3 regions of the Pseudoxanthomonas sp. GW835-FHT14C01 genome follow, and region 2 is predicted to be linked to each of the others. Evidence: predicted binding sites of a transcription regulator. Region 2 holds the regulator's gene; each other region holds the start of a gene.
The links. Region 2 encodes HrcA, which represses chaperone genes, less so after heat shock. Its sites were predicted from a motif close to TTNGCACTCNNNNNNNNNGAGTGCNAA; they were not measured.
Positions count from the first base shown of each region.

Region 1 (3,273 bases), on a different contig from region 2:
GATGGTGGTGTTCTCCTTCGAGACCACGACCTTCTTCGCACGACCCAGGTCGTTGATCGTCGCCTTCTCCAGCTGCAGGCCGACTTCTTCGGAGATCACCGTGCCGTTGGTCAGCGTGGCGATGTCTTCCAGGATGGCCTTGCGGCGGTCACCGAAGCCCGGCGCCTTGACGGCGGCGACCTTGACGATGCCACGGATGGTGTTGACCACGAGGGTGGCCAGCGCTTCGCCTTCGACTTCCTCGGCCACGATCAGCAGCGGCTTGCCGGCCTTGGCGACGCCTTCCAGCACCGGCAGCAGTTCGCGGACGTTGGACACCTTCTTGTCGTGGATCAGGATGAAGGGGTCGTCGAATTCGACCTGCTGCGACTGCTGGTTGTTGATGAAGTACGGCGACAGGTAGCCGCGGTCGAACTGCATGCCCTCGACGACGTCGAGTTCGTTCTCCAGGCCCGAGCCTTCCTCGACCGTGATCACGCCTTCCTTGCCGACCTTCTTCATCGCCTCGGCGATGATGTCGCCGATGTTGCTGTCGGAGTTGGCCGAGATGGTGCCGACCTGGGCGATCGCCTTGTCGTCGGCGGTCGGCTTGGAGAGCTTCTTCAGCTCTTCGACGGCGGCCTTCACGGCCTGGTCGATGCCGCGCTTCAGGTCCATCGGGTTCATGCCGGCGGCGACGGCCTTGGAGCCTTCGCGGATGAACGCCTGCGCCAGCACGGTGGCGGTGGTGGTGCCGTCACCGGCGTTGTCGGAGGTCTTGGAAGCGACTTCCTTGACCATCTGCGCGCCCATGTTCTCGAACTTGTCGGCCAGTTCGATTTCCTTGGCGACGGACACGCCGTCCTTGGTGATCGTCGGGGCGCCGAAGCTCTTCTCGAGCACGACGTTGCGGCCCTTCGGGCCGAGGGTGGCCTTGACGGCATTGGCGAGGACATTCACGCCGCGCACCATGCGCGTACGGGCGTCTTCACCGAAACGGATATCTTTTGCAGCCATTGGAAAAACTCCGTGATTCGTATGGGGTGATGAGTGATTCGATGAGCGTCGGGCGGCGGGAACTCGGACTGGGCGGAACCGTCAACGCGTCGCGCTGCGGCGAAGCACCCATCACGAGTCCCGCCTCGGCATCAGCCGAGGATCGCGAGGACGTCGTCTTCCTTGATGATCTTGTACTCGACGCCGTCCTGCTTGTAGGCCGAACCCGAGTACTGGCCGTAGATCACCTTGTCGCCGACCTTGACCTTGGGGGCGCGGACGTTGCCGGTGGCTTCGACGAACTTGCCCTCGCCGACGGCGACGACTTCACCCTTGGTGGGCTTTTCCTTGGCGGCGTCGGGAATGATGATGCCGCCGAGGGAGGTTTCTTCGGCTTCGATCGGCTTGACCACCAGACGGTCGTACAGCGGCTTGATGTTGCTCATTTCAATCCTCTTAAGTGATTGATTGGACTGGGAAAGGGGCGGCGATGTTAGCACTCGCCTCGAGGGACTGCCAACGTCGCGGACGCAAAAACCCGGCAACGCCGGATGCCGACCGATGTTGGGCGGGGCCGCCGCGCTTTCAAGGGCCTGGCGGCAGATTTTTTTGCGACCGGGCCGGGCCGGGCGGTCTGCGATAATCGCCGGCCCATGTCCGTCTACCTGATCCTGTCCACCTGCCCGGACGCCGACACCGCCCAGCGGCTGGCGCGGACGCTGGTGGAAGAACGGCTGGCCGCCTGCGTGAACCTGCTGCCCGGAGCGATCTCGACCTACCGCTGGCAGGGCAAGGTCGAGCAGGCCACCGAGGTCCAGCTGCTGGCCAAGACCACCGCCGACCGGCGTGATGCGCTGATGGTGCGGCTGGCCGAGCTCCACCCTTATGAACTGCCGGAGATCCTGGCGGTCGAAACCGCGGCCGGCCTGCCCGCCTACCTGGCCTGGGTGGCCACCGAAACCCGGCAGGACGCCTGACCCGAGTGCCCTGATGACGCTGACCCGTGCCCTGCCCGTCCTGCTGCTGTTCCTGATCGGCCTGTCCGCGCCCCGCGGGGCGGCGGCGATCACCCAGGACGACCTGTTGCCGGTGGACGAGGCGTTCGTGCTGACCGCCACCGCGCCGGCCCGCGACCGCATCGAGATCCGCTGGAAGATCACCGAGGGCTACTACCTCTACCGGCACCGCACGGGGGTGGAAGCCGATGCCGGTTTCGCCGCGCAGCCGCTGCAGTTGCCGAAGGGCAAGGCGTACCGCGACGAGTTCTTCGGCGACGTCGAAACCTACCGTAGCGAACTGGTCGCCAGTCTGCCCGGCCAGCCGGCGGCGCCGACGGACAGCGTCACACTGAAGATCAAGTACCAGGGCTGCGCCGACGCCGGCATCTGCTACCCGCCACAGACGCGTACGCTGAAGGTGGCGCTGCCGCCCGCTGCGGACGAGGCCTTCGTGCCGCTGGGGCCGGGAACGACGCTCACCGGCAATCTGCTGGGCCAGAAACCGCAGGCCGGCATGGATGCGCTGCCGCTGCCGGCGGACCAGGCGTTCGCCTTCGAGGCGATCGCGTTCAACGGCAACGAATTGCTGCTGCGCTTCACCCCGGCCCGCGGCTACTACGTCTACCGCGACCGCACCTCGATGGCGCTGGAAGGCGCGCAGGGCATCGCGCTGCAGGCGCCGCGCTGGCCCAAGGGCAAGGCGCACCGCGACGAACACTTCGGCGAGGTCACCGTCTACTTCGACCAGGCCGAAGTACCGGTGCCGTTGCGACGCCAGCATGGCAATGCCGCGAAGGCGACGCTGCGCGTGACGTTCCAGGGATGCCAGACCGATGGCATCTGCTATCCGCCGATGATGCGGCGCGTGGCGCTGTCGATCCCGGCAGGTACGGTGACCCCGGCCACTACACCAGACGTGCCCGCTCCCGCCGCCGTCGCGCCCGCGCCGGCAACGGCAAACACGGCCGATACGGCTGTCGCCAAGCCGGAGGCGGAAGCGGCAGCAACAACCACGCCTGTCGCCGCAGACGTGGAGCGCACACGCCCTCCCGAAGACGTGCTGGCACGCAACCAGCGCGACGCGACGTCATTGATTGCAGCGCTGGCACTGGCGCTGCTCGGCGGCCTGATCCTCAACCTGATGCCCTGCGTGCTGCCGATCCTCTCGCTGAAAGCGCTGTCGCTGGCCGAGAGTGGACGCGACGGTCGCGATGCCCGTCGGCGCGCGCTCTGGTACACGGCCGGCGTGCTGGTCAGTTTCGTCGCCGTCGGCGCGCTGGCCATCGCGCTGCGTGCCGCG
Region 1 covers NZ_JBXAGB010000004.1:217,156-220,428, forward strand. The annotation lists gene groL (chaperonin GroEL) at 1-996, opposite strand, end outside; gene AC1Q5B_RS18875 (co-chaperone GroES) at 1,128-1,421, opposite strand; gene cutA (divalent-cation tolerance protein CutA) at 1,629-1,952, shown strand; gene AC1Q5B_RS18885 (protein-disulfide reductase DsbD family protein) at 1,966-3,273, shown strand, end outside.
Region 1: a site for HrcA is predicted at 1,469-1,495, ahead of AC1Q5B_RS18875 (co-chaperone GroES). Genes of this name have one in related genera too.

Region 2 (3,273 bases):
TATAGGGGTGCGATGGCGCCGTTCAAGCGCCTTCGCCGAGGCGTTCAGTCGTGCTTCGCGACCACGACCAGGGCGGGCCGCAACAGGCGTCCGTTGAGCACGTAGCCCTTCTGGAATACCTGCACCACGCTGCCGGGTTCGGCGCCGGGCGCGTCGGCCTGGCTGATGGCCTGGTGGTGCTCGGGGTTGAACGCTTCGCCGGCCGGATCGAGGAGGCTCAGCCCGTTGTCGCCGGCCACCTTGAGCAACTGCTTGAACGTCAGCTCCAGGCCGTCCTTGAGGGGGCTGGGCTCCGTGCCCGCGGCGGCCAGGCCGGCATCCAGGCTGTCGAACACCGGCAGCAGGTCGCCCAGCAGGCGCTCGTTGGCGAACCTGCGGGCCTGCTCGATGTCGCGGGCGACGCGCTTGCGCTGGTTCTCCAGGTCCGCGCGCTCCAGCAGCGTGGTCGCGCGCAGCTGGTCCAGCTCGTTGCGCAGCGTTTCCAGTTCGGCCAGCAGGGCGGCATCGGTGTCGGAAGCCTCGGGCGACGGGCCCGGGGGAAGGTCGTGTTCGTGCTGTTCGTTCATTTCGGTTCCCTGGCGGCAGGTCCAGCCGCCCAACCCGGGAACCTATGGGGCCGTGGATTCGGGATTCAAGGCCGCGCCCAGCACATCGGCCGCCGCCTGCACCACCGGAATGACGCGGTCATAGGCCATCCGCGTGGGGCCGATCACGCCCAGCACCCCCAGCACCTGCCCGCCCGCCATGTAAGGCGCGGTCACCACCGACACGCCATCGTGCGGCGCCAGCCCGGTGTCTTCGCCGATGAAGATGCGCACGCCGGGCGCGCGGATCGTCCGCTCCAGCAGTTGCAGGATCTCGCGTTTGCGGGCGAAGGCTTCGAACAGATCGCGCAACCGTTCGAGGTCCGACAGCTCCTGCACGCCCATCAGCCGGGTCTGTCCGGCCAGCACCACATCGTCGCCCGGCGGCGTCAGCGCCTGTTCGGCCAGCTCGATGGATTCGGCCAGCAGCCCTTCCATCTCCGTCTGCGCCCGGCGCAGGTCGCGCAGCAGGTTGGTCCGGATCTCGGACAGCGGACGGCCGGCGAACTGGGTGTTCAGGTAGTTGGCGATGCGCTCCAGTTCGGAGCGCTCGTAGGGGCGCCGCGTCTCGATGACCCGGTTCTGCACGTCGTTGTCGGCGAACACCAGGATGGCCATCACCCGCTGGCCGTCCAGCGGCACGAAGTCGATGTAGCGGAAGGCGAACTGCTCGCGCCGGGGCACGCTGACCACGCCGACGAAATGGGTCATCGCCGACAGCAGCTCGGAGGCGTTCCCCAGCAAAGCCTGGGTGCCGGCGCCGGCCGACAGCTCGGCGCGCAGCCTGGCGACTTCGCCGTCGCCCAGCGACTTCACCTGCACCAGGCTGTCGACGAACACCCGGTAGCCCTGCGCGGTCGGGATGCGGCCGGCGGAGGTATGCGGCGAGCTCAACAGCCCGACCTCTTCCAGTTCGGACAGGATGTTGCGGATGGTCGCCGGACTGACTTCCAGCCCGGCGTGCCGGGCCAGGGTCTGAGACCCCACCGGTTCGCCGTCACGGATGTACCGCGAGATCAGCGTGCGCAGCAGTTGGCGGGCGCGCGGATCCAGCGGGGGGGATGGCGAGTTCATGCCTGCTAGATAACGTCGTGTCCGGACCTTTGCAAGCCGGCCCTGCCGGTGTCTCAGTCGGTGAGCCGGCTCCGCTTACAATCCGCCGCATGCTCAGACATCTCGCCCTGAAGGATTTCGCGGTCGTCCGCGCTGCCGAACTGGAATTCGGCGACGGCATGACCGTCATTTCCGGTGAAACCGGTGCCGGCAAGTCGCTGCTGGTGGACGCGCTCGGCTTCCTGTCCGGCCTGCGCGCGGACAGTGGCGTCGTCCGTCACGGCGCCGAGCGCGCCGAACTGTCCGCCGAATTCGCCGCCGCCCCCGGATCGCCGGCGCAGGCCTGGCTGGCGGACAACGAACTGGACGACGACGGCCAATGCCAGCTGCGCCGGGTGATCCGCGCCGACGGTGGCTCGCGCGCCTGGATCAATGGACGCAGTGTCACGCTGTCGCAGCTGACCGACCTGGCCGGCCGTCTGGTCGAAATCCACGGTCAGCACGAGCACCAGGCCCTGCTCGCCCGCAACAGCCAACTGGACCTGCTCGACGCGTTCGCCCGCAACGACCGCGAGCGCAGCGCGGTACGCGAGGCCGCCCGCCGCTGGACGGCACTGCTGCGCGAACGCGACCAGCTGTCAGGCCAGGGCGATGTCTCCGACAGGATCAATTACCTGGAACACCAATTGGCGGAACTGCAGCGCGAAGATCTGGCGCCGGCCGCGCTCGAAGCGCTGGTGGCCAGCCACCGCCGGCAGGCCCATGCCGCCAGCCTGATCCAGGCCTGCGATGCCGCGCTGGGCGAACTGGCCGGCGACGACACCCCTTCGCTGACGCGGCAGCTGCAGCAGGTCCGCGTCGACCTCACTCGCCAGGCCGAGCACGAGCCGCGCCTGCGCGACGTGGACGCGCTGCTGGACGGCGCTTCGATCCAGATCGAGGAAGCGCTCTCCCTGCTGGGCCAGGTCCGCGACGATCTCGATGGCGAGCCGCTGCAGTTCGATGCGCTGGAACGAAAGCTCGCCCGCGTGCACGACCTCGCGCGCAAGCACCGGGTGCCGCTGGAGGGCCTGCAGGAGCAGCATGACCGCCTCGCGGCCGAACTGGACGCGTTGCGCGGCGCCGGCGAACGGCTGCTCCTGCTCAATGGCGAGATCAACCGCGCCAGGGAACAGTGGCGCAATGCCGCTGCCGCGCTGACGCGCACGCGCCAGCGCGCCGCGAAGACGCTGGGCGACACCACTACGGCGCTGATCGCCGAGTTGGGCATGGGCGGCGGCCGGTTCGACATCGCACTGGAGGCGCAGGACGGCGAACGTCCCGATCCTGCAGGTGCCGAACGCGTCGAATTCCTGGTCTCCGCCAACGCCGGCCAACCTCCGCGCGCCCTGCGCAAGGTCGCCTCGGGCGGCGAACTGGCTCGCATCTCGCTGGCCATCGAAGTCGCCGCGCTCGGCCTGGATGCCGTGCCGACCATGATCTTCGACGAGGTGGACACCGGCATCGGCGGCGCCGTGGCCGAGATCGTCGGCCAGAAACTGCGCGCGCTGGGCGCGCAGCGGCAGGTCCTCTGCGTCACCCATCTGCCGCAGGTCGCGGCACAGGGCCATGCCCATTACCGGGTCAGCAAGGCCCC
Region 2 covers NZ_JBXAGB010000002.1:1,140,493-1,143,765, reverse strand. The annotation lists gene grpE (nucleotide exchange factor GrpE) at 45-566, opposite strand; gene hrcA (heat-inducible transcriptional repressor HrcA) at 609-1,658, opposite strand; gene recN (DNA repair protein RecN) at 1,748-3,273, shown strand, end outside.

Region 3 (3,273 bases), on a different contig from region 2:
CCCGGCTGGTAGGGAATGGGGCGGCCTGAGTCCTGCAGGCAAGGTATTGGTGCAGGAAGCCAACCGCCTAGGTATCGTGCTGGATGCTTCGCATGCCAGCAATGACGTATTCGATCAGCTGCTTGTGCTGTCGCGGGCGCCGATCGTGCTCTCGCATACGAGTGCGGATGCGCTGTACGACCATCCCCGCAATATCGACGATGCACGGCTTCGCCAGCTGGCATCGAAGGGGGGCGTCATCCACGTGAATGCGTTCGGCGGCTATCTGATCAACATCCCGAAGATCCCCGAGCGGGAAGCCGCGATGGACGCGCTAACGGAAAAATATGGCCCTGAGAACCGGCTGGCCGTTGATCGGGTACCTGCTTACTTGGCCGAGCGGCACGCCATCGAGGAGCGTTATCCGGTCAAACGAGCGACCTTCGAGGATTACATGGCGCATCTGCTTCACATCCTGAAAGTCGCGGGTGTGGACCACGTTGGCATTGGCGCGGACTGGGATGGCGGTGGCGGCGTGGCGGGTCTGGAAGACGTCAGCGCACTGCCGCGGATTACCGAGGCCCTCATGGCCGCCGGCTACACGGAGCAGGACGTGCGCAAGATCTGGAGCGGCAATCTGCTGAGGGTGATCAGGGCAGCGCAGGGGATCGCATCGGCCGAAGCCCGGGATGCGGCTCCTTAGAGCGTGCGGCACGCCGGCAAGCTACGGAAGGGCGATCCAGGAAAGGAAACGTCATGGGGGAATCGATTACGACCCGGCGGTTCGCCGCCGTGCTGACCCGCGACATCCCGAAGCATTGGCTGCCGGGCAACGAAGTCGTGTCGTCGCTGCTCAATGCGTACACCATCCTCGTGCCAGCGAATGAAGCGTTCTACATCCGAACGCTCAACGCCTGCCTTCCGGCACTGCAAGACGACGAGCTGCGGCAACGCTGCCAGGCTTTCATCCGGCAGGAAGCGCAACATGGTGTTGCGCACAAGCGCTATTGGGACAACCTGGATGCACAGGGCTATGCGTATCGCGTTCTTGAGCGCGCGGTGGATCGTGGCATCTTCCGCGTCATGGATCGCGTCGCGCCAGTGTGGTTGCGCGTGTCGTTGGTGAGCTGCGTCGAGCACATAAACGCATTCCTTGGCTACGAGTTCCTGACGCAATCCATCCTCGTCGATGCCGATCCGCGCGTGCGCGACCTGATGGAATGGCATTTCGCCGAGGAGCTCGAGCACCGGGCGGTGGCGTTCGATCTGTTGCAGGCGGTTTCGCCTAGCTATCCCGTGCGGCTACTGGGCGCGGTGATGACCACCCTCCTCTTCTATCTCCTGTTGACCGGTTTGGCTGGATCGCTGCTCGCGCAGGATCGCCGGCTATGGCGGATGGCTACGTGGCGGCAACTGACGTACCACGTCGGCGCGGGCCATGGGATGGGCCGGCGGACGCTGCGTCATCTGCAGGATTACCTGCGTCCCGGTTTCCATCCTTCTTGCCTGCCCGGTGCCGACGGTGTGGCCGCCATCGTCTTGGCGCGGCAGGCTGCGGCCGAGCCACCCTCCATCGTTCCGACGGCACCCCGAACCTGAACGAACGCCTTTGCCGGCTCCCTTCGCACATCGGTATGATAGTCGAGTGCCGCATAAGTTATTGATTGTAAATACATGGTTACCTTTTGAGCCGAGGCTGTGTGTCGTTGCGCGGCTGGAACAATCCGGAACTTTCGACACGGTTAGCAGTCGAACCCCCCGACTGCTAACATCCCTGCCCATGAGCCAGAACACTCCCACTACCGCCCTGGTCACCAGCAACCTGCCGATCCCCAGCGCCCTGGGTTCGCTCGACGCCTACATCAGCGCCGTGCACCAGATTCCGGTGCTGACGGTCGAAGACGAGCGTGCGCTCGCCAACCGTTACCGCGAGGACGAAGACCTCGACGCGGCGCGCGAACTGGTGCATTCGCACCTGCGGTTCGTCGTACACGTCGCCCGTGGCTACAACGGCTATGGGCTGCCGCTCGGTGACCTGATCCAGGAAGGCAACATCGGCCTGATGAAGGCGGTGAAGCGCTTCGATCCCGACATGGGCGTGCGTCTGGTGAGCTTCGCCGTGCACTGGATCCGCGCCGAGATGCACGAGTTCATCCTGAAGAACTGGCGCATCGTGAAGGTCGCCACGACCAAGGCGCAGCGCAAGCTGTTCTTCAACCTGCGCAAGTCCAAGACCCGACTGGGCTGGATGAACGCCGAAGAGGTCAGCGCCATCGCCAAGGACCTCAACGTGTCCGAGCGCGAAGTGATGGAGATGGAATCGCGCCTGTCCGGTCGCGACATCGGCTTCGATGCGCCGTCGGACGAGGACGAAGACCATGCGCCGCCTTCCCCGGCCAGCTATCTGGTCGCGCGCGACGAGGATCCGTCGCAGGCGTATGAGCGTGCCGACAGCGAAGACAACCAGATGGAACTGCTGCGCGAAGGCCTGGCGAACCTCGATGTCCGCTCGCGCGACATCATCAAGCGTCGCTGGCTGGATGGCGAAAGCAAGGTGACGCTGCAGGAGCTGGCCGACGAGTACGGCATCTCCGCCGAACGCGTGCGCCAGGTCGAAGCCAACGCGCTGAAGAAGATGAAGGCGCTGTTCGCCGCCTGAGCGTCCGGCATGTGATGAGATATCGAAGAGGCCCCGTCGGGCCTCTTTTCTTTTGTGGCATGGCGATCTGTGGATGTGGTCCACTACGCCGCGACCCGCCACAGGCGGCACGACGACAAAAAGGAGCAAGGCATGGGGTGGGGCAGCAAGCGAGGGGGACTGTTCGTGTGGGGGCTGGCGATGGTGTGCGCTCTGGCCGCGTCATCGGGTATCCCGGCGGCCTACGCCGCCGACGGCGGCAACACCCAATCGAGCGAAGGCCAGGGCGGTGTCCGTTTCAGCATCGACCGGGAGGAGTACGACGCGCAAGCGCGTGCCGCGCTGCAGGTGGATCCGGTGGTGGCTGCGCACCTCGGCGCGATCCGTAAGGTGGCGCTCGATGATGCGGCGAGCATGGACGAGCCCGGCCCCGACGTGCTGGTGTTCGATGTGGAAGGCAGCCGCGGCAAGGGGCGTGTCACGGCGCGCTTCCTCACTGTCAGCGCCACGCAGGAGGCGCTGGGTCCCGGCGTCCTGGTCATGGCGGACGGCACCCGTCACGACATCGAAGGCGATGCCGATGCACTGGCGGCGGAGGAAGAAGGCCATGCACACGACCATGCGCATGACGATGACCTCGACGCCGGCGCCAGCCT
Region 3 covers NZ_JBXAGB010000001.1:602,355-605,627, reverse strand. The annotation lists gene AC1Q5B_RS02640 (dipeptidase) at 1-682, shown strand, start outside; gene AC1Q5B_RS02635 (metal-dependent hydrolase) at 736-1,578, shown strand; gene rpoH (RNA polymerase sigma factor RpoH) at 1,760-2,638, shown strand; gene AC1Q5B_RS02625 (hypothetical protein) at 2,771-3,273, shown strand, end outside.
Region 3: a site for HrcA is predicted at 1,722-1,748, ahead of rpoH (RNA polymerase sigma factor RpoH). Genes of this name have one in related genera too.